3 regions of the Rhizobium sp. TRM96647 genome follow, and region 2 is predicted to be linked to each of the others. Evidence: predicted binding sites of a transcription regulator. Region 2 holds the regulator's gene; each other region holds the start of a gene.

Region 1 (10,224 bases), on a different contig from region 2:
AACGAGGAGGCCGCCATGCTCTTTTCCGGCGAGCGGCAGGAACGCTACCGCACGCTGAAGCTCGAGGGGATCCTCAAGGCGCCGGTCAGTCTCTGCGTCACCTGCGATCCCGACCGGGCCGGCAGCGTCGTTCTCGGGCGCACGCACAATCCGCGCATGGACGTCTACTCGACGGTCTGCGCGGTGCAGAACCTGTGGCTTGCGGCGCGGGCGGAGGGCGTCGGCGTCGGATGGGTCAGCATCTTCCACGATGCCGATATCCGCGCGCTTCTCGGCATTCCCGAGCGGATCGAGATCGTCGCCTGGCTGTGCCTCGGCTTCGTCGACGCGCTCTACGAGGAGCCGGAACTGGCGGTGAAAGGCTGGCGGCAGCGGCTGCCGCTCGAGGATCTGGTGTTCGCCGACCGGTGGGGGCAGCGGCGCTGACACCGGCAGCGGATCGGCGGTTCAGTTCGTCCCGGCGGGATTGCGCAGGTCCAGCGCCGGCTGGTCGTCGGGCAGGAAGCTCGGCCCGACCATCCGCACCTTGTCCTTTACCGGATCGTAGGGCCGCTCGATGACCACCTTCTCGGAGGCCGTGGCGCTTGTGACGGGATGCATGCGGATCGTCGTGACCGACCCGACGTTCTTTCGGGTCGTGCCCGGCGCCGCGCCGGCGGTCGCTTCGGGCACGTTGCCGCCGCCGGCACCGGCCATCCTGCGGTGGTAGCCCGCAAGGTCGCAGCCGCAGGCCTTGTCGGCGGACCGGTCGCGGCTCTGGTAGGCATAGGCATTCGGCAGGGCGGAATAGGGCCGGCCGGTCAGCGTCGAGATCATGTCGCCGCTGCCCGGCGACTGCAGCGGCTGGTAGAAGAGTTCCGTCTCCGTCTGCGGGCACATCATCGAGCAGGTCCGCTGGTCGCGGCGGAAGTCGAGCGGGGTGGCGGCGGACGATATCGGGAAGAAGCCGCCGTCGCAGGTGCGCACGCACACCGTCCGCAAGGGACCCTCCTGCGGCGCTGCGCCCCAGTTGCCGAACGTCGTCGGCATCGCCGCATACGGATCGTCGGCCTCCGAAAGGTCGCCGCCCTCCAGGGCCAAACCGGCCTCCGTGGACGCCTCGAGCGCGACGGCCTGCCCGCAGCCGTTCTCCGACAGTTCAGCCAGAATACGGCTGCGCTCGGCCGGATCGCCGCCGACAAACGACATCTCGTTGCGCTTCTTCATCAGGACCTGGAGGTTGCGGTCCATCTGGTCGATCGTGGAGATGATCGAGGCACAGGCACCGGCGTTCTGGCCGCCGAAGACGGTGACGCTGCCGTTGCTGCAGCCGAGCCGGCGAAGGTCGCCTCTCGCCCGGCGAAGCTCCATGTTCTGCCGGGCGATCGCGCTCGAATAGCTGCGTACCTGCTCTGCGCTGTCGATCGCGCGCGGCAGGCTTGCAAGCTGTGACCGGAGATCGCCGCAGATCGCGGCCGTCGGGGACTGTTCCGCCGTCTGGGCTCGGGCCTGCGCGTGCGGCAAGGCGATCGCCAAGGCAATCGGCAGGGCCGTCGCAACAGCCCGAAACGCCACTTTCCCCCATCCCCACGGCACGTCGTCAACTCCTGTCGCGTTTCCTCTCGCGGCTCGGGTAACGCCGAATCGGTCCCTCGGTTCCGGCGGCGGACGGCAATCGGACGTTCCGCCGCAGCTCGGCGCTCCTGCCGGGCAAACCCGCTATCGATCATAGCTTCGAGGGGCGAATGAGCAATGTGCTCGTCGAAAAGTGATTAACGTCAATTATAGTTGAATTTGTCTTTCATGTTTTATGCACCGGAATTGCTATCGCCGTGCCCATGGTGTAGCAAATTGCTGGCTGCGGCGGCCCTGGGGCGGGTCATTTCGCCCGCCTTCCGGCGCCGCCATTCCGTCGAAAGCACCATAGGTTCCCGCATGCGCCTTTCCTCCGTTCTGCTCAGTCCGTTCTATGCGCTTCAGCTCGCCTCGGGGGCCAAGTCCTTCGCGGACAACCCGATCATCGGCAGCAAGACCCTGAACAGGATGGGCCTCCATGCCAAGCGGGTGTCGATCGCCATGGACATGGCCGACTGGCGGCGCAAGTCGCTGGCGCGGCTGGTGACGGCCGAACAGCGGCGCGAATACGACGAGAACGGCTTCGTGAAGATCGAGAACTTCCTGCCGCCGGAGGTGTTCGCGCAGGTGACGTCGGAGCTGGAAAACAGCGACTTCGACCGTTACGACATGCTGCAGGGAACGACGGTCACGCGGCGCGCGCTGATCGACGACAGCGACGTGGAACGCCTGCCGGGCTTCAAGGCGGCGCGCAACGACCCGCGCATGACCAATCTTCTGCGCTACGTCTCCTCCAGCGACGGCCAGCCGCTGCTGGTGGTGCAGGTGGTGATGGCGCTCGCCTCGACGCCGTCGAAGGAAGCGTCCGCCGACCCGCAGACCGCGCTCCACAGCGACACCTTCCAGCCGACCGCGAAGGCCTGGTTGTTTTTGAAGGACGTCGGCGAGGAGGATGGGCCGTTCTCCTACGTGCCCGGTTCGCACAAGATCACGCCGCAGCGGCTTCTCTGGGAGCAGCGCATCAGCGAAAGCGCCGATACGATCGAGAACAAGTATTCTGCCCGCGGCTCGCTGCGCATCATGCCGCACGAACTGACCGCGCTCGGCTACAGCCAGCCGGTGAAGATGGTGGTGAAGGCCAATACGCTGATCGTCGCCGACACCCACGGCTTCCACGCCCGCTGCCCGAGCTACAAGCAGACGACGCGCATCGAGATCTACGGTTCGCTGCGCCGCAACCCGTTCCTGCCGTTTACCGGCCTGCACGTCGCCTCGCTGCCCGTCATCAAGTCGCAGATGAACCGCCTGATCATCGGCGCCATGGGCCTGCGCGGCAAGCTCGGCCTCAAGGGCTCGCCCTGGGTCAAGGCCGGCCTCGGCAAGGCCGGCGAGTGGTCGAAGCGGCTGAAGCAGCCGGGCGGCTGACAGGCGCAGTTGCGGGGCGCGGCTGCCGGCACGGAACACGTGCACTGCGACCGGTCATCAAATTTTGTTCATCGGGAAAATTCAACGGGAGAGGGGCGTGCGCTTTTCCATACGGCGCCGTTGTGCTATCAGCGCGGCCGATAGAATTTTCTGACCGGACCGGAAGCAAACACGCCGATGCCTGACGAAGGCGACAGTACCAGCGAAAGTCGATACCGATCCGGGCTGGCATCGTTCCTGCGATGCCAGCGGAAATACAGTTCAATTCATTCTCCTAGATGCGCCGCTCGCCCTGGATCTTCCGTCCGGGGTTTTCGGCGTTTCCCCGTTATTCTCTGACAGGTCTCATCATGGAATTCCTCGCAGATCCCAACATTTGGATCGGCCTCGTTACCCTCATCGTGCTCGAGGTCGTCCTCGGCATCGACAATCTCGTCTTCATCGCGATTCTCGCCGACAAGCTGCCGCCGCATCAGCGAAACACCGCAAGGCTGGTGGGGCTTTCGCTGGCGCTCGCCATGCGCATCGTGCTGCTGTTTTCGATCTCCTGGATCGTGACGCTGACCCAGCCGCTCTTCAGTGCCGGCGGCCTGTCGTTCTCGGGGCGTGACATCATCCTGATCCTCGGCGGCGTGTTCCTGCTGGCAAAGGGCACGATGGAACTGCACGAGCGGCTGGAAGGCGCGCACAAGCCCAAAAACGGCAAGATCGCCCACGCCGTCTTCTGGCAGGTAATCGTCCAGATCGTCGTGCTGGATGCGGTCTTTTCGCTGGACAGCGTGATTACCGCCGTCGGCATGGTCAACAATCTCTGGGTCATGGTCACCGCCGTCTGCGTGGCGATGGCGGTGATGATGCTGGCCTCCAGGCCGCTGATGGCCTTCGTGTCCAAGCATCCGACGGTCGTCATCCTCTGCCTGGGCTTCCTGCTGATGATCGGTTTCAGCCTCGTGGTCGAGGGTTTCGGGTTTCATATCCCGAAGGGCTACCTTTACGCGGCGATCGGCTTCTCTGTCCTGATCGAAGCCGCCAACCAGATCGGCCGCCACAATCGCGAGAAGCGCATCACGACGGGGGACCTGCGGGAGCGCACGTCCGAAGCCGTGCTCCGGCTGCTCGGCGGCCGGGTCGGGGAGGAGACGCTCGGCGAGGCTGCCGACGTGATGGCCGAACAGTCGGCCCAGGGCGCGCTGTTCAAGCCGGAGGAGAAGGAGATGATCCGCGGCGTGCTGGACCTCAGCGACCGCCCGGTCAGCTCCATCATGTCGCCGCGCAACGAGGTGGAATGGCTCGACCTCAATGACGATCCGGAAGAGCTGAATGCTGCGATCCGGAAGTTGACGCACAGCCGGGTCATCCTGGCGCGCGATACGGTCGATGAGTTCGTGGGCGTCGCGATCACCAGGGAACTGCTCGATGCGCAGATCGACGGCAAGGCGATCGACTGGGCGCGCGTCGCCCGGCAGCCGGTCATCGTGCACGAAACCACGGACGTATTGCGGGTGATGGAGCAGCTTCGCCGTTCGCCGGTCCAGATGGCGATGATCGTCGACGAGCACGGCGCTCTCGAAGGCATTGCCACCCCGACCGACGTGCTCGAGGCGATCGCGGGTGAATTTCCCGATATCGGGGAAGAGGCTGCGATGCTCGAAGAGCAGGATGACGGCAGCTGGCTCGCCGACGGTTTCATCGACATCCGACAGTTCAGCAGCGCGATCGGCCACGATCTCGTCGACGAGGCGAACCGATATTCCACGCTTGGCGGCGACGTGATGACGCAACTCGGCCATCTGCCCGTCGCCGGCGAGACGGTTTGGCCGACGGGCTGGATTTCGAGATCGTCTCGCTCGACAAGCGCAGCATCGGCAAGATCCGGGTACGGGCCGTGGAAGAGGTAGTCGGCTGAGGATGGCTGCCCTGCCTCGCCCGGGTCGGGTCGGGCAGGGCGCCACGACGACGGCAAGGGCCGTGGCCGTTTGCTCAGCGTCCGTAACGGTCGATGACTTCCCCCAGCGGCACATGGCCTTGGCAGGCGCCTGAGCCTTCCGCCGCTTCGCCGTTCTCCAGTGCAAGTGCGTAGCGGACGGCGGGATCGTCCTCGAGCCGGCGTCGGAGGGCTGCGATTTTCGGCCAGCGATCCGGCGATGCCGCCTGATGGACCTCAAGCCACCGGGCAACGCCGACGAACAGGCCATCGGCGAGCGTCGGCCGGTCGCCGACGAGGTATGGCGTCTCGCCGATCATCGCCTCCAGCATGTCATGCCGCTGCAGCACCGCCTCCCGGCCGAAGCGGCGCAAGGCCGCCTCGTATGCCGGGTCGGGCCGGCCCAGTTCCAGCGCCGTCCAGAGCGGGCTGAAGGCGCCGGTGAAGCCGGTGTTGACGAAGGCCATCATCTGGAACATGCGGTCCGCTTCCTGCGAGCGCGGCGCGAAGCTGATGCGGTGGTCCTCGTCGCGCGCCGCCAGCCAGTGGGCGATCGCCATGGTTTCGGTAATGACACGGCCGTCGTCGGTCACCAGAGCCGGTGTCTCATGCCTGCCGTTTATCCGGGCATAGGATGGATCGCGCATCTCGCCGAGCATGTCGACGCGGCAGAGGCGATAGGGTTTGCCGAGCCATTCGAGCGCGGCGACAAGGCCCATGGAGCTTCCCGCGGGGAAGCCGTAGATAAGGATCGGTTCCATTGTCTTTCTCCGTGATTTCTGTCGATCACGCTGCGCAGCGACACTGGACCTATCCCCTGCCATTCCCCATGTAAATTACGCACATTTTTGTCACCATGCCGGAGAACGCCATGAAGGATCTCGTCTCGCGCTGCCCGATCGAGGAGGTCATGCAGGTTCTGAGCGGCCGTTGGCCGACGCTTTTGATCTACTACCTGAAGGATGGCACGAAGCGTTTTGCGGACCTGCGTCGCGACAATCCGACGGTCTCGCACCGCATGCTGACGCTGGAACTGCGCAAACTGGAAACCGCGGGGATCGTGCAGCGCACGGCGTTCGAGGGCTATCCGCTGCGTGTCGAATACGACCTGACGCCGGCGGGCCTTGCGCTGGTGCCGCTGATCGATGCCATCTCCGACTGGTGGGAGCAGACAGAGCCGGCCCGTACCAGGGCTTCGGGCGTGGCCGAGGTGCCCGCGCCGCAGGTTGCTTCTTGAGCATGGACGTCCGTGGTGGTCATAAAGACAAAAGGCGCGCCTGCTTGTGACGCGCCTTTTCATGAATGCCAGATGCGGCGTTCAGGCCGGGTAGGACGCCTCGACCACCGCCAATGCCGCCATGTTGACGACGCCGCGCGACGTCACCGACGGCGACAGGATGTGCGCGGGCATGGCGGCGCCGAGCAGGATCGGGCCGACGTGCAGGCCATCCGTCATCGTCTTCAGGATTCCGAGCGAGATGTTGGCGGCGTCTAGATTGGGGAACACCAGCAGGTTGGCCTCGCCGGTGAGCGTGCTGCCCGGCATGACGCGCTGGCGCAGCACCTCGGAGATCGCCGAATCGCCGTGCATCTCGCCGTCCGCTTCCAGGTCCGGCGCCTGTTCGCGGACAATCGCCATCGCCTGGCGCATCTTGAAGGCGCTGACGGAATCGCGCGAGCCGAAGTTGGAATGGGAGACCAGTGCTGCGCGCGGGGTGATGCCGAAGCGGCGGATTTCCTTGGCGGCCATCACCGTCATCTGCGCCACTTCCTCGGCGGTCGGGTCGAAGCTGACGTAGGTGTCGGTGAAGAAGGTGGCGCCGCGCTGGGAGATCAGCAGGCTGAGCGCGGAGAAATCGGTCACGCCCTCGCGCAGGCCGATGATCTGGCGGACGTCGCGCAGGTGCCTGGCATAGCGTCCCTCGACGCCGCAGATCAGCGCATCGGCCTCGCCGCGGCGTACGGCGAGCGCCCCGATCACGGTCTGGTTGGTACGCACGATGGTGCGCGCGGCTTCCGGGATCACGCCCTGGCGGCCGACCAGCTTGAAGTAGTCGTCGACGTAGTCGCGGTAGCGCGGGTCGTCCTCGGGGTTGATCACCTCGAATTCGCTGCCCGGGCGGATGCGCAGGCCGTAGCGCTTCAGGCGGGTCTCGATGATCTGCGGGCGGCCGATCAGGATCGGCCTGGCGGTGCCTTCCTCGAGCAGGACCTGGGCTGCCCGCAGCACGCGCTCGTCCTCGCCCTCGGCGAAGATCACGCGCTTCTTCTCGGCATTCCTGGCGGCGACGAAGATCGGCTTCATGATGAAGCCGGAGCGCCAGACGAAGCGGTTGAGCTGGTCGAGATAGGCGTCGAAATCGGCGATCGGGCGGGTGGCGACGCCGCTTTCGGCGGCCGCGCGGGCGACGGCCGGCGCGATCCTGAGGATCAGCCGCTGGTCGAAGGGCGAGGGGATCAGGTAGTTCGGGCCGAACACCGGCGTCTCGCCGGAATAGGCGCGCGCGGCGACGTCGGAGACTTCCTCGCGGGCCAGCGCCGCGATCGCACGCACCGCCGCCATCTTCATCTCCTCGTTGATCGTCCGGGCGCCGCAATCGAGCGCGCCGCGGAAGATGTAGGGGAAGCAGAGGACGTTGTTGACCTGGTTGGGGAAGTCGGAGCGGCCGGTGCAGATCATCGCATCGGGACGGGCCGCACGCGCCTCTTCCGGCATGATTTCCGGGTTCGGATTGGCCAGCGCCATGATCAGCGGCTTTTCGGCCATGCGGGCCAGGAGTTCGGGCTTGAGCACGCCGGCGGCGGACAGACCGAGGAATACGTCGGCGTCGTCGATCGTGTCGGCGAGGGCGCGCTTGTCGGTCTCCTGCGCGTAGACGGCCTTCCACTGGTCCATCAACGCCTCGCGGCCCTTGTAGACGAGGCCTTCGATGTCGTGGACCCAGATGTTCTCGGGCCTGGCGCCGAGGGTAACGAGCAGGTTCAGGCAGGCGAGGGCTGCAGCGCCGGCGCCCGAGGCGACGATCTTCGCCTTGGCGATGTCCTTGCCGGCGAGTTCCAGGCCGTTCAGGATCGCGGCGGCCACGATGATCGCAGTGCCGTGCTGGTCGTCGTGGAAGACGGGAATGTCCATCTTCTCGCGCAACTGGCGCTCGACCTCGAAACACTCCGGCGCCTTGATGTCCTCGAGGTTGATGCCGCCGAAGGTCGGCTCCAGCGCCGAGATGACGTTGACCATCTCGCCGACGCCCGCCGCGTCGATCTCGATGTCGAACACGTCGATGCCGGCGAATTTCTTGAACAGCACCGCCTTGCCTTCCATGACCGGCTTGGAGGCGAGCGGGCCGATATTGCCGAGGCCGAGGACGGCGGTGCCGTTGGAGATGACCGCGACGAGGTTGGCGCGGGCGGTGTAGTCGGCGGCCGTCTCGGGATTGTCGCGGATGGCGAGGCAGGGGGCGGCGACACCCGGCGAGTATGCAAGCGCCAGGTCGCGCTGGTTGCCGAGCGGCTTGGTCGGCTGGATCTCCAGCTTGCCGGGGCGGGGATGACGATGGAAGAACAGGGCCTGCTGGTCGATGTCGCCGCTCGCAGGCGTGGGTTTCGCTTTCGGTTTGTCGCCAGTCGTCATTTTCTTCCTGCCCGATTCCAGTCGATGTGGCCTTCTGGCACGGATGCGACGCGCCGTGAAGTTTGCCGTAGTCATAAAGCCTCAATTGCCGGTGCATGCAACCGCCAAATGCCGGGGTGGCCCGGACGCGGCACGCGGGGCGATCCGATTGTAAACAGGCCCTGTCATTCCCCTGAAACACGAGTCTGGTTTTGAGCTAGCGCGAAAGGCACCCAGACCGAAGCTCGATCGCCGGAGTAGACGACCATGAACGCCCACGCCCCAGAAGCGAATGTCCGGCGCGTCCGGACCCTGTTCCTGTCGGACGTGCATCTCGGCTCGAAGGCCGCGAAAGCCGACTTCCTGCTCGACTTCCTGCGCCATCACGAGGCAGCGACGATCATCCTCGTCGGCGACATCGTCGATGGCTGGCGGCTGAAACGCAGCTGGTACTGGCCGCAGAGCTGCAACGACGTCGTCCAGAAGCTCCTGCGCAAGGCCCGCAAGGGCACGCGCATCATCTACGTGCCCGGCAATCACGACGAATTCCTGCGCGACTTCCCCGGCGTGCATTTCGGCGGCATCGAGGTCGCCCAGCAGATCGTCCACGAGGCGGCGGACGGAAAGCGGTATCTCGTCCTGCATGGCGACGAGTTCGACGTGGTGGTGCGCAATGCCCGCCTGCTCGCCTATCTCGGCGACTGGGCCTATGACGCGGCGATCGTCGTCAACATCGCGCTGGCGGCCGTGCGGCGGCGGCTGGGCCTGCCCTACTGGTCGTTCTCCGCCTGGGCGAAGCTGCAGGTCAAGCATGCGGTCAACTTCATCGGCGCGTTCCAGAAGGTGGTTGCCGAGGAGGCCCGCAAGCATGGGGCGGACGGCGTCGTCTGCGGCCACATCCACCATGCCGTCATCGAGGACATCGACGGCATTCGCTACATCAACACTGGCGACTGGGTCGAAAGCTGCACGGCGGTGGTGGAGCATTGGGACGGGACGATGGAACTGATCACCTGGCAATCGCCCGCGGTGCCCGCGCCGATCACGGTCCTTCCGCGCGGCCAGGGCGTGCCGGAGGCGGCCTGAAAGCCGCGCTCACGGCACGGAAACAGGGGCAATGAAAACGTGATCCGGCGACATCGTACCGCTGTCAATTGACGGATTGGCGTACGTGCCTCGCCGTGCTAGGCGTGCTGCGTCCCTCTGTTCAGGTTTTCCGGAAATGAATGCGCCTTGCGGCATGGTCGGGAGCGGCGCTGCGCCGCGCCATTTCGTCCTGCGGACCGCCATCGTCTTCTGCGCGCCGATGCTGGTCAACGGCATCGCATTGCCCTTCTTCCCCGTCTGGCTGAACTCGCTGTCGATGAGCGACTGGGAGATCGGGGTGGTTCTGGCCGTGCCGCTGGTGGTGCGGGTGATCGCAGCCCCGATCGCCGGCATGATCGCCGACAGGATCGGCGACCGGGCGATCGTCCTGGTCTGGTCGGGGCTGATGTCGCTCGCGACGGCGATCGCGCTCCTGTTCGTGGAGCACTTCTGGCCGGTGCTGCTCCTCTATACGCTGCAGGGCATCGTCTACGCACCCTACCTGCCGATCACCGATGCGATCGCGCTCAGCGGCGTCCGTCGCTGGAATTTCGACTACAGCCGGATGCGCTTCTGGGGCTCGCTCGCCTTCATCTTTGCTACGATGGCCGGCGGCTGGCTTTCC
Region 2 (10,224 bases):
CTCGGACACGTGCGCGACAGCCTGCAGCCGTTCGCCGCCGATCTCGGGGTCGAGATTTCCCTGGATCTTCCGCCCCACCCGGCACAGGTCGCAGGCGACCGCGACGAACTGATCGAGGTCTTCGAGAACCTCGTCGAGAACGCCTGCAAATATGGGCAGGAAGGCAAGCGGGTCGAGGTCCGCCTGTCCTCGTCCGAGGGCGGCAACGCCGAGGTGTCCGTCACCGATTTCGGCCCGGGCATCGCGCCGGAGCACGTTCCGCGCATCACCGAGCGTTTCTATCGCGTCAATGTCGAGGCCAGCCGTTCGAAAAAGGGCACCGGTCTCGGCCTTGCCATCGCCAAGCATATCCTCACCCGCCACCGCGCGCGCCTCGTGGTGAGGTCTGAGATCGGCAAGGGCACGGTCTTTGTCGTCAAGTTCTGACACAAAGGACGGCCTGCCACAGCCATTATGGGAAATAAGGAAGTGTTTCCAGTAGCTTGGAGTGTCATAAATGTTTCGCGAAACTGACATAAAAGCTATGGCGATCGGGCGCTAGACAGAGGCCGCTGATCGACGGCAGGCATGAGCCGACCGCCGGCCTACCCACACAAGCCCATAACGGGAGAATTCATATGAAATCTGTTAGCCTCACCGTAGCCGCGCTGGCTGCCTCGGTTGCATTTGCTGGTGTTGCCGCTGCGCGCGACCAGGTCCAGATCGCCGGCTCCTCCACGGTTCTGCCCTATGCCAAGATCGTTGCCGAGACCTTCGGCGAGACCTTCGGCGACTTCAAGACGCCGGTCGTCGAATCCGGCGGCTCGGGCGCCGGCCTGAAGGAATTCTGCAAGGGCGTCGGCGAGGACACGATCGACATCGCCAACGCCTCGCGCGCCATCAAGGAATCCGAACTGGAGGCCTGCAAGGCCGCCGGCGTGACGGACGTCCAGGAAGTCAAGATCGGCTATGACGGCATCGTGTTCGCGACCGACGCCGGCCTGCCGGACATCGCCTTCGTCCCGGCCGACATCTACAAGGCGCTCGCCGCTGAAGTCGTCGTCGACGGCAAGCTCGTCGCCAACCCCTACAAGAAGTGGTCGGAAGTCAATTCGGCGCTTCCGGACGTCGATATCGCTGCCTACATCCCGGGCGAGAAGCACGGCACCCGCGAAGTCTTCGAAGAGAAGGTTCTCGCTGAAGGCTGCGAAGCTTCCGGCGCTGCAGAGGTGATCAAGGCTATTGTTTCCGAGAAGGATGCACAGTTTGAAAAGTGCATTGCAGTCCGCAAGGACGGCGTTGCGGTCGATATCGACGGCGACTACTCCGAGACGCTCGCCCGCATCGCCGCCAACAAGACCGGCGTCGGCGTGTTCGGCCTGTCCTTCTACGAAAACAACGCCGACAAGCTGAAGGTCGCCACCGTCAGCGGCGTCACGCCTTCGGTCGAGACGATCTCGTCCGGCGAATACCCGGTCTCGCGCCCGCTGTTCTTCTACGTCAAGAAGGCGCACATCGGCGTCGTTCCGGGCCTGAAGGAATATGTCGAGTTCTTCGTATCCGACCAGATGATCGGCCCCGACAGCCCGCTGGCTGAATACGGCCTCGTCTCGGCTCCCGACGCAGAGCGCGAAGAGATCCGCTCGGCTGTCGAAGGCGGCAAGACCATGTAATGAAAACGGAACCGGCGCAGGCAATCCTGCGCCGGTTCCGCCTTTCCGCACTGATACCGCATGAGGCGGCTGGGACATCCGCATGAGCACGACGCTTCTATTTGCCATCCTTCTGGTCATCGCCGTGGTGGCCTTTATTCTGGGACGCATGCGGGCGGGGGCCCTTTCGCAAGGACGGTCCTCGGCGCTTCACTCGCGACCGAACTACTACGGCGCCTTCGCGGCGCTGGTGGCTTTCCTGCCGCCGCTGATCCTCGTCGCCATCTGGCTGGCGGTCAGCCCCTTCGTCATCAATTCGGCCGTCCGCGACACCTTTCCAGAAGAGGTGAAGGGACAGTCCCAGGCCCAGCAGAGCCTCGCCTTCGGCATGGTCTCGACCATCGCGCGCGGCCTTCCCTGGCTGTCGGAAGACGAGGTGCGCGCCGTCAAGCAGGATCCCTCGAGCCTTCAGTCGGTCTTTGCGGGCAAGGGTGTCGCGGTCGCCGCCGAAGCGCAGCCCTACATGCTGGATTCCGCCGCCACGCTGAACGCGATGGCGCAGACGAGCCGCACGCTGCTGTCGGCACTGGCGATCGCGCTGTCGGTCGTCGGCGCGTTCTTCGCCCTGCGTGTCGTCGCGCCCCGGTTCCGCGCCCGCAACCAGGTCGAGCGCGTCATGCTGTGGGCGCTTCTGCTCGCCTCCTCCATCGCCATCCTGACGACCGTCGGCATCGTCGCCTCCATGCTGACCGAGGCCCTGCGCTTCTTCAACGCGGTGCCGGCCCACGAATTCTTCTTCGGCACGGTCTGGGATCCGCGCTTTGCCGGCGCCGGAGCAAGTTCGAACGGCCAGTTCGGCCTGATCCCGCTCCTGGCCGGCACGCTCTATATCGGCTTCGTCGCCATGCTCGTGGCGGTTCCGGTCGGCCTGTTCGCGGCGATCTACATGGCGGAGTATGCCAGCCCGCGCATGCGCTCCCTGGCAAAGCCGCTGCTGGAGGTGCTGGCCGGCATTCCGACGATCGTCTACGGCTTTTTCGCGCTCGTCACCGTCGGCCCGTTCCTGCGGGACATCTCCGCCCAGTTGAGCGGGCTCGTCACCGGAGACTATGCCAGCTTCATCCAGGCCCAGAGCGTAATCACCGCCGGTATCGTCATGGGCATCATGCTGATCCCTTACGTCTCGTCCCTGTCCGACGACATCATCACGGCGGTGCCGCGCGCGCTGCGTGACGGCTCGCTCGGTCTCGGCGCCACCCGGTCGGAAACGATCAAGCGCGTCATCCTGCCGGCAGCCCTGCCGGGCATCGTCGGCGCACTGCTGATGACGGCCTCGCGCGCGATCGGCGAGACGATGATCGTCGTGCTCGCCGCCGGCGTCGCCGCCCGCATGCAGATCAACCCGTTTGAGCCGATGACGACCGTGACGGTGAAGATCGTCAACCAGCTCACCGGCGACCTCGAATTCACCTCCCCGCAGACGCTCGTGGCCTTTGCGCTCGGCATCACGCTGTTCTGCATCACGCTGGCGCTCAATATCTACGCGCTCTACATCGTCCGCAAGTATCGGGAGCAGTACGAATGACCGAGATCGTCTCACAGGCTTCCGGCCAGATCACCTCCACGGCGCCCGTGCGCCGCGACATCGGCATCCGCCGCCGCTACGCCGCCGAACGCCGCTTCCGCTTCTATGGGCTGGCAGCGATCGCCTTCGGCCTGGTCTTCCTGTTCCTGCTTCTGTGGTCGGTCGTCGGCAAGGGCTATACCGCCTTCTGGCAGACCGAGCTCACCCTGCCGATCACCTTCTCGCAGGAGGTCATCGATCCCGACAACAAGCGCGAAACCGACCCCAAGGTGCTGCAGGCAGCCAACTATCCGGTCCTGGTCCGCAACGCGCTCGCCGAAAAGCTCGGCGTCGCCGCGAACGACCGGGCGGCGCTGCGCCAGGTATCTGGCCTGTTCTCCGACAGCGCGCGCGTGAAACTGCGCGACATGGTGATGTCCGACCCGTCGATCATCGGCAAGACCCTGCCGGTGACGATACTCGCCAGCGCCAATATCGACAGCGCCTTCAAGGGCCAGTTCGACATGACCGTCGACGAGAGCAGCCGCCGCGTCTCCGACCGGCAGGTCGCCTGGATGGACCAGCTCGTCGAGGAAGGCGTGCTCGCCTCGGGCTTCAATACGGGCCTGTTCGTCAACGGCAATTCGAGCCGCCCGGAAGCCGCCGGCCTCGGCGTGGCGCTGGTCGGCTCGCTCTACCTGATGGGCATCGTGCTGGTGCTGTCGCTGCCGATCGGCGTTGCAGCCTCCATCTACCTGGAGGAATTCGCGCCGAAGAACCGGCTGACCGACCTGATCGAGGTGAACATCAACAATCTCGCGGCCGTCCCCTCGATCGTCTACGGTCTGCTCGGTCTCGCCGTCTTCATCAACTTTGCCGGCCTGCCGCGTTCCGCGCCGCTCGTCGGCGGGCTGGTGCTGACGCTGATGACGCTGCCGACGATCATCATCGCCACCCGCGCGGCCCTTCGCGCCGTGCCGCCCTCGATCCGCGCCGCCGCCCTCGGGCTCGGCGCCTCGAAGATGCAGACGACGTTCCACCATGTCCTGCCGCTCGCCATGCCCGGCATCCTGACCGGCACGATCATCGGCCTGGCGCATGCGCTCGGCGAGACCGCGCCGCTGCTTCTGATCGGCATGGTCGCCTTCGTCGCCAACATCCCCGCCACGCCGCTCGATCCGTCGACGGCGCTGCCGGTGCAGATCTACATGTGGGCGAACGAGGCCGAGCGCGCCTTCGTGGAGCGCACCTCCGGCGCGATCATCGTGCTGCTCGTTTTCCTGATCATCATGAACCTGGGCGCCATCCTGTTGCGGCGTCGTTTCGAACGCCGCTGGTAGTGGGGTAGAGAAGATGAACATCATGACCGAAGCTGCGACCGAAGAACTTTTGGAAAAGAAGATGAACACTGTTCCTCTGAAGATGGTCGGCAAAGACGTCTCCGTCTTTTACGGCGACAAGCGCGCCCTGTACGACGTGAACCTCAATGTCCGCGAGAACACGGTGACCGCGCTGATCGGCCCCTCGGGTTGCGGCAAGTCGACGTTCCTGCGCACGCTGAACCGTATGAACGACACGATCGACGGCTGCCGCGTCACCGGCATGATCACGCTGGACGGCGAAGACGTCTACGATCCGTCGATCGACGTGGTCGAACTGCGCGCCCGCGTCGGCATGGTGTTCCAGAAGCCGAACCCGTTCCCGAAGTCGATCTACGAGAACGTGGCCTATGGCCCGCGGATCCACGGACTGGCGAAGTCCAAGGCCGAACTCGACCAGGTGGTAGAGCAGAGCCTGCAGAAGGCGGGCCTCTGGAACGAGGTCAAGGATCGCCTGCAGGAGGGCGGCACGGGCCTTTCGGGCGGCCAGCAGCAGCGTCTGTGCATCGCCCGCGCCGTCGCCGTCAGCCCGGAAGTGATCCTGATGGACGAGCCCTGCTCGGCGCTCGATCCGATCGCCACCGCCAAGGTGGAGGAACTGATCCACGAACTGCGGACGAACTTCACGATCGTCATCGTCACCCACTCGATGCAGCAGGCCGCGCGCGTCTCGCAGCGCACCGCCATGTTCCACCTCGGCAACCTCGTCGAGGAGAACGACACCGACAAGATGTTCACCAATCCGGACGACCAGCGTACGCAGGACTACATCATGGGTCGCTTCGGCTGACGCCTGCCGTCGCCGGCAAAAGACCATGGCGCCTGCGCCAGTTGAGGAACAAGAAACATGACACCGACCCATATCGTTTCGATCTACGATGAAGAGCTGAAATATCTCACCCGCCGCATCTCCGAGATGGGGGGCACGGCCGAGCAGATGGTGGGCGACAGCGTGCGCGCGCTGGTCAACACCAACGTGGCGCTGGCGCAGAAGGTGATCTCCGAGGACGTCATCCTCGACACCGCCGAACGGCAGATCAACGAGAAGGCGATCGTCACGATCGCCAAGCGCCAGCCGATGGCGGCCGACCTGCGCGAGATCATGGGGGCGATCCGCATCGCCGCCGAACTCGAGCGCGTCGGCGACCTCGGCAAGAACACAGCCAAGCGCGTCGTCTCGGTGCAGGGTTCCGGCATTCCGCGCAACCTCGCCCGCGGCCTCGAACACCTGGCCGAACTGGCGCTGATGCAGCTCAAGGAAGTCCTCGACGTCTATGCCTCGCGCAACATCGAGAAGGCCAAGGAGATCCGTGAGCGCGACGACGAGATCGATGCGATCTACACCTCGCTGTTCCGCGAACTTCTGACCTACATGATGGAAGATCCGCGCAACATCACGCCCTGCACGCATCTGCTCTTCTGCGCCAAGAACATCGAGCGCATCGGCGACCATGCGACCAACATCGCCGAGACGATCTTCTACATGGCGACCGGCTCGCAGCCGGAAGGCGAACGTCCGAAGGACGACCACACCACGTCTGTGGGTGCCATCGAGGAATGATGTCGTCGAACCGCCCGCCGATCGACGCGGCGGTCACATGGCGGTCCGGGGTGGTCGCAGGTGGGCCGCTCGGACCAGGAATGAGCATGGCCCAGGAGTGAGCAAGGCATGGTTCCAAAGATTACCGTGGTCGAAGACGAGGAGGCGCTGAGCGTCCTCCTGCGCTACAACCTCGAGGCCGAGGGCTTCGAGGTCGATACGATCCTGCGCGGCGACGAGGCGGAGATCCGCCTGCAGGAGCGCCAGCCCGATCTTCTGATCCTCGACTGGATGCTGCCCGGCGTCTCCGGCATTGAACTCTGCCGGCGTCTGCGCCAGCGCTCGGAGACCGAGCGGTTGCCGATCATCATGCTGACGGCGCGCGGCGAGGAGAGCGAGCGCGTTCGCGGGCTCGCCACCGGCGCGGACGATTACGTGGTCAAGCCCTTCTCGACGCCCGAACTGATGGCGCGGGTCAAGGCGATGCTGCGGCGCGCCCGGCCAGAGGTCGTCTCGACGCTCCTCAAGTGCGGCGATATCGAACTCGACCGCGAGACCCATCGCGTCCACCGCCGCTCGCGCGAGGTGCGGTTGGGGCCGACGGAATTCCGTCTGCTGGAGTTCCTGATGTCGTCCCCCGCCCGCGTCTTCTCCCGCTCGCAGCTTCTGGATGGTGTCTGGGGTCACGACATCTATGTCGACGAACGAACCGTCGACGTCCATGTCGGCCGCCTGCGCAAGGCGCTGAACTTCTCCAACATGAACGACGTCATCCGCACGGTGCGTGGCGCAGGCTATTCGCTGGAAGCCTGAAATCGGGCGGACGGTCATTGCGACAACGAAAAACGGGCCCGTCGAAGGCCCGTTTTTCGTTGTTCCGTATCCTGTGGCACACGGAGCCCTCGCTCAGCGTGCCCGGCGGCGCTCTGCCGAGGGCTGGTAGGCGAGCCGCTGGTGGTAGGTGCAGTAGGGGGAATTGTCCGGGGATTCGTTGCCGCAGAAGTGGAAGTCGTCCTTCAGCGGGTCGCCGTTCGGCCACTTGCAGGTACGCTCGGTCAGTTGCGTCAGCTCGAGGCGGCGCGACATCGGCACGACGACGTTGGCGACGACCCGGGTGATCGGCTCTTCGTCATACTCGAAGGCGACCTCTTCCTTGGTGACGACGGCGCCGGTCGGACGGGCGATCGTGCGGGTGGCGACGCGCGGAGCGAAGTTCGCAGGACGCGGTGCCGAAGCCGGGCGCTTGGCGCGGGCCGCCGTCGGCGCGCCGCCGGACTTGGCCCGGCCGGGCAGGGCGAGACGGTGGACCTTGCCGATAACCGCATTGCGGCTGACGCCGCCGAGCTGTGCCGCGATCTGGCTGGCGCTCAGTCCTTCGGACCAGAGCTTCTTCAGCTTCTCGACCCTCTCGTCCGTCCAGTTCATCTCCGTCATCTCCTCGTTTCAGCGTTCGTTGCCGAGAATCCCTCGGCGCTGCCCGGATTTCTCCGCAGCGCGAAATGCTCTGATACTGTTGGTGACTAGTTCCGCCGCATGCAGTCTAGCAATTGAGTTTTAACCTACCGACAGGGGGACTCTGTGACAAGAGTCGCCGGAATCCGCCCGAATCGATTTTCCGGTTTTCCCCAACTTGCTCGCCGGGTGTGACTCACTTGCGACACTTCTCCGCGCGATCCGAAACCTCACGCAAGGGCATATCGAGGCGGATTTCGTCGCCTCGCCGTTTGTTGACAATAAGCCCTGAAATGCTGATAGTGCGCCCGCCGCCGTGAGGCGGCATTTTCGATTTTTCCGCACTGGAAAGATCCGGAATCCGTTTCCGCATCCGCTGCGAGGGAGATACGCGCCATGGCTGATGCCACGCCGCTCTACGAGACCTATCTGCGTGCGCCGCTGCGCTTCGAGCGCGGCGAGGGCGTCTGGCTGATCGCGGAAGACGGCTCGCGCTATCTCGATTTCGCAGCCGGCGTCGCGGTCAATTCGCTGGGCCATGCCCATCCGCACCTGGTCGAGAGCCTCAAGGCGCAGGCCGACAAGGTCTGGCACCTGTCCAATCTCTACGAGGTCCCCGGGCAGGAGACGCTCGGCAAGCGCCTGACCGCGGCCACCTTCGCCGACAAGGTGTTCTTCACCAATTCCGGTGCCGAGGCGCTGGAATGCGCGATCAAGACGGCCCGGCGCTACCAGTATGCCAAGGGCTATCCCGGCAAGTTCCACATCATCACCTTCGAGGGCGCCTTCCACGGCCGCACGCTGGCCACGATCGCGGCCGGCGGCCAGGAGAAGTACCTGGAAGGCTTCGGTCCGAAGGCGCCGGGCTTCTACCAGGTACCCTTCGGCGACATCGCCGCCGTCAAGGAGGCGATCACCGAGGAGACGGCAGCGATCCTGATCGAACCCGTGCAGGGCGAGGGCGGCATTCGCGTCGTCTCGAACGAGTTCCTGCGCGAACTGCGTTCGCTCTGCGACGAATACGGCCTCCTGCTCATCTTCGATGAAGTCCAGACCGGCGTCGGCCGGACGGGCAAGCTGTTTGCCTACGAATGGTCCGGCGTCGCCCCGGATATCATGGCGGTCGCCAAGGGCATCGGCGGCGGCTTTCCGCTGGGCGCCTGCCTTGCGACCGAGGAGGCGGCCTCCGGCATGGTCCCGGGCACGCACGGCTCCACCTATGGCGGCAACCCGCTCGCCATGGCCGTCGGCAACGCCGTGCTCGACGTCGTCCTGCAGGAAGGCTTCCTGGAGCACGTGCGCGACGTCGCTCTCGTGCTGCGCCAGGGCCTCGCCTCGCTGAAGGACCGTTTTCCCGATATCATCGAGGACGTCCGCGGCGAGGGCCTGATGCTCGGCATCAAGGCGAAGGGGCCGTCGGCGGATCTGCTGAAGGCCGTTCGCGCCGAGCATCTGCTGCTGGTCCCGGCGGGCGAGAACGTGCTGCGGCTGCTGCCGCCGCTGGTCGCCACCGCCGAGGAAGCCCGCGAGGGCCTAGCGCGGATCGAGCGCGCCGCGGAGAAGCTGAGTGCAGAGAAGAAGAAGGCCTGAGGCGCGAGCCGAGTGAAGGCGGCCTAGGGCGCGAGCCGGGCGATTGAGCAGGATTGAAAGAGCATGGCAGGCACCAGACATTTCCTCGACCTCTCCGCCATGACGGCCGGAGACCTCCGCACGATCATGGACGACGCGCTGGCGCGCAAGACCGCCACCAAGGCGGGAACCGCCGACAAGCCGCTCGCCGGCAAGATGTTGGCGATGATCTTCGAGAAGCCGTCGACGCGCACCCGCGTCTCCTTCGACGTCGGCATGCGCCAGCTCGGCGGCGAGACGCTGTTCCTGTCGGGCACCGAAATGCAGCTCGGCCGCGCCGAGACGATCGGCGACACCGCAAAGGTGCTGTCGCGCTATGTCGATGCGATCATGATCCGCACCACCGACCATGCCCGCCTGCTGGAGATGGCCGAACACGCGACGGTGCCGGTGATCAACGCGCTGACGGACCTGACGCATCCCTGCCAGATCATGGCCGACATCATGACCTTCGAGGAACATCGCGGCCCGGTGAAGGGGCGCACCATCGCCTGGACCGGCGACGGCAACAACGTGCTGCATTCCTTCGTCGAGGGATCCGCCCGCTTCGGTTACCGGATGAACATGGCCGTTCCGCTCGGCTCAGAGCCGGAGGACAAGGTTCTCAACTGGGCGCGCAACAATGGTGGCGATATCATGCTCTGCCATGACGCCGACCGGGCCGTCGCCGGCGCCGACGTCGTCGTCACCGACTGCTGGGTGTCGATGAACCAGGAACACCGCGCCCGCGGCCACAACATCTTCCAGCCGTTCCAGGTCAACGAAGCGCTGATGCAGAAGGCCGGCAAGGAAGCCCTCTTCATGCACTGCCTGCCCGCCCATCGCGGCGAGGAGGTCACCGACGAGGTCATCGACGGACCGCAGTCCGTCGTCTTCGACGAAGCCGAAAACCGCCTGCACGCGCAGAAGTCGATCCTGGCCTGGTGCCTGAACGCCATCTGAACGACACGCCCGGCAGCGGTGCTCGCGGGACCCTGCTGACGTCCGCAGCGCCTATTGAAATTGCCGGGATCGGCCACGATCTAAGGC
Region 3 (10,224 bases), on a different contig from region 2:
ACGATCCGCAGCACAGCTACACCAAGACGCTGTTCGCCGCGACGCCGCGGGTCGACGTGGATGCGATCCGTGCCCGCCTCGAGCGGCGACGGCGCGCCTGAGATGCCGTCAAGGCTCCCGGCGCTCTTTGCCTGAGGCGCGCCGAACGCCGCTGGCAGCGGTGCATGACAATGGCTCCGGCAAGCGGACCACAATGGCTCTGGCAAAGCGGACCGCGCGATCGTATAGACCACTCGCCGCCTGGAAACCCGTCGGCGGGTGGCTGCCGCGATCTTCAAGGTGCGCAGCTACAGGGCTAGACCAAGAAAGACAGGAACGAACCGATGACCATTACTCGCTTTGAAACCGGCGCGCGCATGAGCCAGGCTGTCGTCCACAACGGCGTCGTCTATCTGGCCGGCCAGGTCGGCGAACCCGGAGCAGACGTCGCAACCCAGACGAAGCAGGTGCTGGCCTCGATCGACCGCCTGCTGGCGCTCGCCGGCTCGGACAAGACGAAGATCCTGTCGGCCCAGATCTGGATGGCCGACATGGGCGAATTCCAGAAGATGAACGCCGTCTGGGATGCCTGGGTTGCCCCGGGTCACGCCCCCGCGCGCGCAACCGGCGAATCCAAGCTCGCCGGCCCGGAATATCTCGTCGAGATCATCGTCACCGCCGTTCAGGGCTGAGCCGGCGCGGATAAATGCGAGGGGCGGACCGGTTTTGACCGGTCCGCCCCTCTTTTCGTTGTAGGGATCTGTCTCAGGCGCTCTTGGCGAGCCGTGCGTGCTCGTCGAAGAACAGCGCCTGGCTGATCAGCGCCTTGACCATTTCCGGATTGAACGGCTTGGTGACGAGGAAGGCCGGTTCCGGTCGCTCGCCGGTCAGCAGTCGCTCCGGGAACGCGGTGATGAAGATCACCGGGATGGTGCTGGTCTTGAGGATGTCGTTGACGGCGTCGATGCCCGAGCTGCCGTCGGCGAGCTGGATGTCGGCCAGCACCATGCCGGGCTTCTTGCGGTTGTAGAGCTCGATCGCCTCGGAATGCGTGCGGGCGATGCCGGTGACGCGGTGGCCGAGCGCGGTGACCATGTCCTCGATGTCCATCGCGATCAGCGGCTCGTCCTCGATGATCATCACGTCGGTCGCGACCTGCTGGGAGATCTCGCGCGAAGCCTGGTTCAGCGCTTCCCGTACCGCGTCCTCGGAAACATCGAGAATGTCGGCGCACTCCGAAATCTCGAAGCCTTCGACGGCGACCAGCAGGAAGGCCTTGCGGGCTGCAGGCGTGACATGGGCGAGATTGGCCGCGGCCTGCCGCTCCCAGCCGAAGGGAGATACGGCGTTCTGCGGGATACTCACCTGGACCTTGTCGAAAAGCGTGCAGTAGAGGCGAAAAACGCTGATGCGATCATTCGATCGCTCCGGGTAAATCGTTATGTCCTCGACGAGTGCTTCGAGCATCGCTGCCACATATGCATCTCCGGAGGTCTGGGATCCCGTGACGGCACGCGAAAATCGCCGCAATAAGGGCAGATGAGGTGCGATACGGGTGGATAGCGACATTTACTTCTCCCTGAATTTGTTTCGAAACCGGCGCGTTTCCTGTAAATTCATCTCACGGAAACGAATTTGGTGCGAAATGAAACCCGGTTCGATACGGGTGCTTTGGGGCCAAACGAAGATGGTTGAGCGAGGATCAAGGAGCACACGGTGATGCGTAAGCCCGCGACAGGCGGACGAAAGCCGGGCAGTTCGTTGGATTCCCTCGATCCAAACAGCGTCGTCGGCCGCAAGTTGAAGTCCTTCTACGAATCAATAGAGACGGAGCCATTGCCGGACCAGTTGCTCGATCTTCTCGAGAAGCTGGACGAGGCCGAGCGCAAGGCCCGGACGACCTAGCATATAGCGTGTCGCTGTCCGACACACGCAAAGAAACGGGCCACTGGCCCGTTTCCTGTTTCCGTCACTCGTTGATTAGCGGCAGGGTGCCTCATAGCGGCGTCCGTAGCGGTCGCGGTAAATGCAGCGACCGGGCTCGTTGGCATTGCCGATCAGGGCGCCGATCGCGCCGCCGGCCACGGCTCCGACAGCGGCGCCGCCGACCTTGCCCGTGGCAGCCCCACCGATGATCGCGCCGGATGCGGCGCCGATCGTGGCGCCCTTCTCGGTCTGCGTGCAGGACGTGACCGCCAGTGCGGAAAGGGCGATGGCGCCGGCGACGATAAATTTCCTCATTGCTCTGTCTTCCTTTCTAGAAATGGCGTGCGCGTCAGATGCGTCCCATCAGGACGAGAATAAGCAGAATGACGACGATGAGTCCAAGCCCGCCGGAAGGTCCGTATCCCCAGCCGCGGCTATAGCCCCAGTTCGGCAGCGCGCCGATCAGAAGCAGTATAAGGATGATGAGTAGTACCGTACCAAGCATCAGGCGTCTCCCCACAGGATAGGCGGTTCTGTTTCGATGGCCGGTAAATGCGCGGCAAACGGGTTTGTTCCCAAGTGCAATAGAGATTCGAAAACGATGTCCGGGCGTTAGGCTTTCATGCTTTCGCCGGAACGATCGCGGGGGCCATGCGTTTTCTGTCCCGTAACCAATCCGAAAGGAGATGCACATGAACTGGGATATCATCGAAGGCAAGTGGACCGAGTACAAGGGCAAGGCCCAGGCACAGTGGGGCAAGCTGACGGACGACGATCTGGACGTCATCAAGGGTCGCCGCGTCGAACTCGCCGGCAAGATCCAGCAGCGCTACGGCATCGCCAAGGAAGAGGCCGAGCGCCAGATCGACGAATGGCAGCGCCGCCACTGATCCTTCACGGAAGGTCTTCGAGAACCGCCGCGACTGTCGTCGCGGCGGTTTCTGTTTGTGGGATCGAAAGAGTCCGGGGCGCCCGACGGATTGCAGTCGAAGGACCGTGCGAATAGTCGCTGGAACTTTTGACCGGCTTCCCCGTTCTTCTCCCCGACAATGAAAAGAGGAGTTCCCGGTATGCTTTACTATGCTGTTGTCTTCCTGGTCATCGCGATCATCGCCGGCGTTCTCGGCTTCGGTGGTATTGCCGGCGCATCCGCAGGCATCGCGCAGATCCTGTTCTTCGTCTTCCTGGTTCTGCTGGTCGTATCCCTGCTGTTCGGCTGGTCCCGTCGGGTCTGACCGGCGGATGAAATGACTTAAAGACGAAAAGGCGGTGCCTGCGGGCGCCGCCTTTTCTCTTTCCGCTTTTCAGGTTTCCACGAAGAACTTGACCCGGTCCGCGGCAAAGCGCGACCGGGAATATTGTATGGGGCTGCCGCCGGTGTCGGCGTTGATCGCCGTCGTGACGAGCAGGATGGCCCCGGGAGAAAGCTTCAGCAGCCGGACATCGGCTCCTTCGGCATGGACCGCCGAGATCTCCGTCGAGCGGCGCACGTAGTCGTCGACGCCGAGCGCGGCCAACGCCTTGGTGATGGAGCCCGTGCGCTGGTAGGCCGCGTCGATGCCGGCGAAGCGCTCGGCCGGAAAGTAGCTCGTCGCAGACGAGATCGGCTTTCCGTCGGCGACGCCGAGCGTATCCAGCCGGATGCAGTCGGTTCCCGGCGCAATCCCGAGTGCGGTCGCGATGACCGGCGATGCGCGTTCGACGGACTGTGCGACAAGCTTGCTCTGCAGTTCCCGCGCCTGGTCGCCGAGGCCCTGCGAGAAGCGCGTCCGGCGCGAGATCGGAAAGGTCAGCCGGTCACGCCGCTCGATCAGCGTGCCGACGCCCTGGACCGCCCGCACCATGCCTTCGTCCGCCAGCGCCGCCAGCGCGCTCCTGACCGTGTGCCGGTTGACGCCGAACTTTTCCGCCAACGTCGCCTCCGACGGCATCATGGCGGTCTCGTCATAGTCGCCATTGTTGATGGCAAGGCGCATCCGGTCTGCGATCTGCCGCCACAGCGCCACGCCCGATCGGCGCTCGATCATTCCTGCCCCCGCATTCATCTGGCCTCTCTTCGTCACAAGCCTGTCATCTTGGCCCGGTATGACGGAACCATACGATGTATAGTTGTCTAGATCAATAGACAATTCGCGAGACGCAGTTGGAGAATTGGCGATGGCACCTGGCGTGAACCGGAACCCCTCGGACATGGCGCCGGAAAGGCGAAGAGAGGCCATGGGACTGCTTGCGAAGGCGACGCGGAGCGAGCTGGAGCAGGCCTGGGCGGGACTGGCCACCCGGCCGGAAGCCGAGCTGGTCCGCGGCCCGGAGACCGGGCTAGTCATGGTGCGCGGTCGCATCGGTGGCGGCGGCCAGCCGTTCAATCTCGGCGAGGTGACCGCGGCGCGGGCCAGCGTCCGGATCGAAGGCGTCGTCGGCCACGGCCAGGCGCTCGGCACCGACGGCGAGAAGGCCCGGCTGGCGGCCGTGTTCGACGCGCTGCTGCAATTGCCCGAGCACGCCCCGGCGGTCGAACGCCTGCTCGCCGGGATCGCCGCGCGCATCGAGGCCGACGACGCGCGCAAGGTCCGCGAAACCGCCGCCACCCGCGTCGATTTCTTCACCATGGTCCGGGGAGACGACTGATGGCCGACACGCAGATATTTTCCGGCGCCTTCGCCGAGCCGGTCCTGGCCGCCCAGTCCGTATTCCGCACGGTTATGGACTGCATGGCCCGCCCGGGCACGATCGGCACGATCGCAGCCACGGCGCGTCCGCCGCAGCCGCTCGGCGCTGCCGCCGGTGCGCTCGCCCTGACGCTGTGCGACCACGACACGCCCGTCTGGCTGACGCCGCAGCTGGCAAGATCGAAACTGTCCGGCTGGCTGTCGTTCCACACCGGCGCCGCCGTCACCGGGGAGAAGCATGAGGCCCGTTTCGCCTTCGTCGAGAAGGGGGCGGTGGTGCCCGGCTTCGGCCTGTTCTCGCCGGGCACCCAGGAGTACCCGGATCGCTCGGCAACGCTGGTGGTCGAGATCGACAGCTTCGAGGGCGGGCGACCGCTCGCACTTTCGGGACCCGGCATCCGCGACGAGGTGGTGATCGCCCCGCAGGGCCTGCCGGGCACGTTCGTGGCGCTCTCCGAAGCCAACCGGGCGATGTTTCCGCGCGGTGTCGACCTGATCCTGGTCGCAGGCAGCAGCATCCTCTGCCTGCCGCGCACCACCGTCATCAAGAGCCGGGAGGCCTGAGCCATGTATGTTGCCGTCAAGGGTGGCGAGGCCGCCATTGCCAACGCCCACCGCCTGCTTGCCGACCGCCGCCGCGGCGACCGTTCGCTGCCGTCGATCACCATCGAGCAGATCGTCGCCCAGCTCGGGCTGGCCATCGATCGCGTGATGGCCGAGGCCTCGCTCTATGATCGCGCGATCGCAGCCCTCGCCATCCGCCAGTCGCGCGGCGACATGATCGAGGCGATCTTCATCCTGCGCGCCTATCGCACCACGCTGCCGCGCTTCGGCTACTCGGTGCCGGTCGAGACGGCGCGGATGCGGGTCGAGCGCCGGGTTTCCGCCACCTACAAGGACCTGCCGGGCGGCCAGTTGCTCGGCCCGACCTTCGACTACACCCACCGCCTGCTCGATCCTTCCCTCCTTCGCGACGAACCGGTCGAGGAAGCCTTGCAGCGCGACGGCGAGCAGGAGCCCGTCATGCGCGTATCCGACATCCTGTCGGGCGAGGGGCTGGTCGAGGGTGACGGCGAGCTGCCGGCAGGCCACGTGCCCGGGGACCTGACGCGCGAGCCGCTGGAGTTCCCGATGCCGCGCGACCTGCGCCTGCAGGCGCTGGCGCGCGGCGACGAGGGCTTCCTGCTGTCGCTCGGCTATTCCACCCAGCGCGGCTACGGCAACAACCATCCCTTCGTCGGTGAGGTCCGCATGGGCGAGGTCGAAGTCGAGCTGGACCTGCCGGAGCTCGGCTTCGCCGTCTCGCTCGGCCGCATCCAGGTCACCGAATGCCAGATGATCACCCAGTTCAAGGGCTCGGCCAAGAGCCCGCCGCAGTTCACCCGCGGCTACGGCCTCGTCTTCGGCCAGAACGAGCGCAAGGCGATGTCGATGTCGCTGGTCGATCGCGCCCTGCGCACCGATGAGTTCGAGGAGGACGTCGTCTCGCCGGCGCAGGACGAGGAATTCGTCATCTCCCATTCCGACAACGTCCAGGCGACCGGCTTCGTCGAGCACCTGAAGCTGCCGCACTACGTCGACTTCCAGGCCGAACTCGATCTCATGCGGCGCATGCGCCGGGATTATGACGAGCGCAGGCGTGAAGAGCCCGGCGACGACACCCTGGAGGCCGCCCAATGAACGCCGTTCCGTCCGAACTTGCCACCTACAACTTCGCCTATCTCGACGAGCAGACCAAACGCATGATCCGCCGGGCGATCCTCAAGGCGATCGCGATCCCCGGCTACCAGGTTCCCTTCGCCAGCCGCGAGATGCCGATGCCCTATGGCTGGGGGACCGGCGGCGTGCAGGTGACGGCGGCGATCCTGGGGCCTGAGGATGTGCTGAAGGTCATCGACCAGGGCGCCGACGACACCACCAACGCCGTCTCCATCCGCGCCTTCTTCCAGAAGGTCGCCAATGTCGCCGTGACGACGAAGACGCGCGAGGCGACGATCATCCAGACCCGCCACCGCATCCCCGAGGAGAAGCTGACATCAGGCCAGACGCTGGTCTACCAGGTGCCGATCCCCGAGCCGTTGCGCTTCCTCGAGCCGCGCGAGACCGAGACCCGCAAGATGCACGCGCTCGAGGAATACGGGCTGATGCACGTCAAGCTCTACGAGGACATCGCCAGGAACGGCCACATCGCCACGACCTATTCCTATCCGGTGAAGGTCGAGGGCCGCTACGTGATGAGCCCGTCGCCGACGCCGAAGTTCGACAATCCGAAGATGCACATGTCGGAAGCGCTGCAGCTCTTCGGCGCCGGCCGCGAGAAGCGCATCTACGCCGTGCCGCCCTTCACCGATGTCGTCAGCCTCGACTTCGAGGACCATCCCTTCGAAGTGCAGAAATTCGACCGGCCCTGCGCGCTCTGCGGCGCCGAGAACGTCTACCTCGACGAGGTCGTGCTCGACGATCGCGGCGGGCGGATGTTCGTCTGCTCCGACACCGACCATTGCGAGGACCGCCGCGACCACGGCCACTGCGGCATGATGCTGGCCTACGGCAAGGCGGCGGTCGAATGAGCTGCGCTTGCCCCCCTCTGCCCTGCCGGGCATCTCCCCCTCAAGGGGGGAGATCGGCTGGGGTAAGGTCTCAGCCCGCTCCCTCTTCTCCCCAACGGGGAGAAGGTGGCCCGAAGGGTCGGATGAGGGGGGCTTCTGTCATCGACCGGCAAGTCCAGCACGCGTCGCCCCCCTCATCGCCTCGCTGCGCTCGGCACTTCTCCCCGTTGGGGAGAAGGGGGAGCAAGACGCAAACGACGGAGTTCCAGCAATGACCGACGCGCCCCTCCTCAAGGTCCGCGACATCTCGAAATTCTACGGCGCCCGCATCGGCTGCCGCAACGTCTCCTTCGATCTCTGGCCGGGCGAGGTGCTGGCGATCGTCGGCGAATCCGGCTCCGGCAAGACGACGCTGCTGAATTGTCTCGCCACCCGCCTGATGCCGACCTCCGGCACGATCGAATACCGGATGCGCGACGGCCAGATGCGCGATCTCGCCCGCATGGGCGAGGCCGAGCGCCGCTTCCTGATGCGCACCGACTGGGGCTTCGTCCACCAGAACCCCGCCGACGGCCTGCGCATGACGGTGTCTGCCGGCGCCAATGTCGGCGAGCGGCTGATGGCGGTCGGCGAGCGCCACTACGGCAACATCCGCGACACTGCAGGCGACTGGCTGCGCCGCGTCGAGATCGGCCTCGACCGCATCGACGACCAGCCGCGCGCCTTCTCCGGCGGCATGCGCCAGCGCCTGCAGATCGCCCGCAACCTCGTGACCGCGCCGCGCCTCGTCTTCATGGACGAGCCGACCGGCGGCCTCGACGTCTCGGTGCAGGCGCGCCTGCTCGATCTCGTCCGCGGCCTCGTCCACGACCTCGGGCTTTCGGCGATCGTCGTCACCCACGATCTCGCCGTCGCCCGCCTGCTGTCGCACCGGATGATGGTGATGAAGGACGGTCACGTGATCGAGCAGGGCCTGACCGACCGCGTCCTCGACGATCCGCGCGAGGCCTACACCCAGCTTCTCGTCTCCTCCATCCTGCAGGTTTGAGCCACAGCCCGAACCGCCCCCGGCCCGCGTTTCCAGCACAAAGGACACCGAACATGGCGACCCCACTCGTCGTATCCGAAGTCGCAAAGAGCTTCACCATGCACCTCAGGGACGGCATCCGCCTGCCGGTCGTCGAAAACGTCGGCTTCTCCGTCAAGGCCGGCGAATGCGTGGTCCTCGGCGGCCCCTCCGGCATCGGCAAGAGCTCTCTCCTGAAGATGGTCTACGGCAACTACGGCGTCGATGCCGGCCAGATCCTGGTCGAGCACGAAGGCCAGTTCGTCGATCTCGCCGGCGCCGACCCGCGCACCGTGCTGGCCGTCCGCCGGGTCACGCTCGGCTATGTCAGCCAGTTCCTGCGGGTCGTGCCGCGGGTCGCGGCGCTCGATGTGGTGGCCGAGCCTCTGCTTGCCCGCGGGGCGATTCCCGCGGTGGCGCGCGAGCGGGCGGAAGAGATGCTGGCCCGCCTGAACCTGCCGCGCGAGCTCTGGCAACTGCCGCCGGCCACCTTCTCCGGCGGTGAGCAGCAGCGCGTCAACATCGCCCGCGGCTTCATCACCGACCACCGCATCCTGCTGCTCGACGAGCCGACCGCTTCGCTCGACGCGAGGAACCGCGAGGTCGTCGTCGGCATGATCGAGGAGAAGAAGCGGGCAGGGGTGGCGCTGCTCGGCATCTTCCACGACGACGACGTTCGCGCCAAGGTCGCCGACAGCATCGTCGACGTCTCCGCCTTTTCGCCCCGGAAGGCCGCGGCATGACCAGGCTGTCCGAACACACCCCGCTCGTGCACGAAACGGCCTCCGTCACCGATTGCACGCTCGGCCGCTTCGTCGAGATCTCCGAGCGCTGCCGCATCAGCGAGACCGAACTCGGCGACTATTCCTACATCATGGAGGACGGCTCGGTCTGGTGCGCCACGATCGGCAAGTTCGCCAATATCGCCTCGTCGGTCCGCATCAACGCCACCAACCACCCGATGTGGCGAGCGACCCTGCACCACTTCACCTATCGCGCCGCCGACTACTGGCCGGACGCCGACAGGGAGGAGGACTTCTTCGCCTGGCGGCGGGCTCACCGCGTCACGATCGGACACGACGTCTGGATCGGCCATGGCTCGACGATCCTGCCGGGCGTCACGGTCGGCAACGGCGCCATCATCGGCTCCGGCGCGGTGGTGACGAAGGACGTCGCCCCCTACACGATCGTCGGCGGCGTGCCGGCGAAGCTGATCCGCGAACGCTTCGGCGGCGATATTGCCGAGCGTTTCGAGAGGCTTGCCTGGTGGGACTGGGACCACGCCCGCCTGCGCGGTGCCCTCGATGACTTCCGCGCGCTCGACGCCGAAGCCTTCCTTGTCAAATACGGTGCCTGAATTCCGCAAAAGCCCTGGAAATCCGGGCTGTGTGGATTGTTATCAAACGGACACGAAACTGACATTCGGCCTTCATTGACCGCCTTTAAAGCCGCTGCAGTGTCAATGAACAAGCCTTGAAGGGTAAGCCATGTTCCGCCTGAAGAACGTCACGCGCCGGTTCGGCGGCAAAGCCGCGGTCAGCGCCGTCAGCGTCGACATTCCCCAGGGCCAGATGGTCGGCGTCATCGGCCGCTCGGGCGCCGGCAAGTCGACCATGCTGCGCATGATCAACCGGCTCGTCGATCCGACCGAGGGCTCCATCCACTTCGGCGACGTCGAGGTTTCCGCGCTCCGGGGGGCCGCGCTTCGCAACTGGCAGCGCGACTGCGCCATGATCTTCCAGCAGTTCAATCTCGTGCCGCGCCTGGATGTGCTGACCAACGTCCTGCTCGGCCGCCTCAACCATCGCCCCACCGCGCTGAGCATGCTCAACATGTTCACCCGCGAAGAGCGCATCATGGCGATCGCGGCGCTGGAGCGCCTCGGCATCGAGCAGACGGCGCTGCAAAAGGCGGGCACGCTGTCGGGCGGCCAGCAGCAGCGCGTGGCCATTGCGCGGGCGCTCATGCAGCAGCCGAAGATGATCCTGGCCGACGAGCCGATCGCCTCGCTCGATCCGCTGAACGCCAAAGTGGT

What was found. Region 2 encodes PhoB, which activates phosphate uptake and scavenging genes when phosphate is short. Its sites were predicted from a motif close to TGTCATNNANCTGTCAT; they were not measured.
Region 1: a site for PhoB is predicted at 8,697-8,713, ahead of OCK02_RS14270 (UDP-2,3-diacylglucosamine diphosphatase). Genes of this name have one in related genera too.
Region 3: a site for PhoB is predicted at 3,963-3,979, ahead of phnF (phosphonate metabolism transcriptional regulator PhnF). Genes of this name have one in related genera too.

What each region holds. Positions count from the first base shown of each region.
Region 1 covers NZ_JAOXHF010000007.1:18,462-28,685, forward strand. The annotation lists gene bluB (5,6-dimethylbenzimidazole synthase) at 1-426, shown strand, start outside; gene OCK02_RS14240 (DUF2865 domain-containing protein) at 448-1,554, opposite strand; gene OCK02_RS14245 (phytanoyl-CoA dioxygenase family protein) at 1,915-2,979, shown strand; partial or broken gene OCK02_RS14250 (TerC family protein) at 3,330-4,885, shown strand; gene OCK02_RS14255 (glutathione S-transferase family protein) at 4,960-5,664, opposite strand; gene OCK02_RS14260 (winged helix-turn-helix transcriptional regulator) at 5,775-6,140, shown strand; gene OCK02_RS14265 (NADP-dependent malic enzyme) at 6,222-8,534, opposite strand; gene OCK02_RS14270 (UDP-2,3-diacylglucosamine diphosphatase) at 8,781-9,599, shown strand; gene OCK02_RS14275 (MFS transporter) at 9,736-10,224, shown strand, end outside.
Region 2 covers NZ_JAOXHF010000004.1:396,483-406,706, forward strand. The annotation lists gene phoR (phosphate regulon sensor histidine kinase PhoR) at 1-426, shown strand, start outside; gene OCK02_RS10475 (substrate-binding domain-containing protein) at 618-1,652, shown strand; gene pstC (phosphate ABC transporter permease subunit PstC) at 1,735-3,216, shown strand; gene pstA (phosphate ABC transporter permease PstA) at 3,213-4,535, shown strand; gene pstB (phosphate ABC transporter ATP-binding protein PstB) at 4,549-5,364, shown strand; gene phoU (phosphate signaling complex protein PhoU) at 5,422-6,135, shown strand; gene phoB (phosphate regulon transcriptional regulator PhoB) at 6,244-6,927, shown strand; gene OCK02_RS10505 (GcrA family cell cycle regulator) at 7,021-7,539, opposite strand; gene OCK02_RS10510 (aspartate aminotransferase family protein) at 7,963-9,156, shown strand; gene argF (ornithine carbamoyltransferase) at 9,220-10,137, shown strand.
Region 3 covers NZ_JAOXHF010000006.1:7,116-17,339, reverse strand. The annotation lists gene OCK02_RS12705 (dipeptide ABC transporter ATP-binding protein) at 1-101, shown strand, start outside; gene OCK02_RS12700 (RidA family protein) at 324-671, shown strand; gene OCK02_RS12695 (response regulator) at 745-1,548, opposite strand; gene OCK02_RS12690 (NepR family anti-sigma factor) at 1,699-1,884, shown strand; gene OCK02_RS12685 (YMGG-like glycine zipper-containing protein) at 1,960-2,220, opposite strand; gene OCK02_RS12680 (DUF3309 family protein) at 2,255-2,410, opposite strand; gene OCK02_RS12675 (CsbD family protein) at 2,598-2,795, shown strand; gene OCK02_RS12670 (DUF1328 domain-containing protein) at 2,976-3,140, shown strand; gene phnF (phosphonate metabolism transcriptional regulator PhnF) at 3,210-3,950, opposite strand; gene phnG (phosphonate C-P lyase system protein PhnG) at 4,096-4,533, shown strand; gene phnH (phosphonate C-P lyase system protein PhnH) at 4,530-5,138, shown strand; gene OCK02_RS12650 (carbon-phosphorus lyase complex subunit PhnI) at 5,142-6,254, shown strand; gene OCK02_RS12645 (alpha-D-ribose 1-methylphosphonate 5-phosphate C-P-lyase PhnJ) at 6,251-7,144, shown strand; gene phnK (phosphonate C-P lyase system protein PhnK) at 7,395-8,171, shown strand; gene phnL (phosphonate C-P lyase system protein PhnL) at 8,225-8,932, shown strand; gene OCK02_RS12630 (DapH/DapD/GlmU-related protein) at 8,929-9,546, shown strand; gene phnC (phosphonate ABC transporter ATP-binding protein) at 9,677-10,224, shown strand, end outside.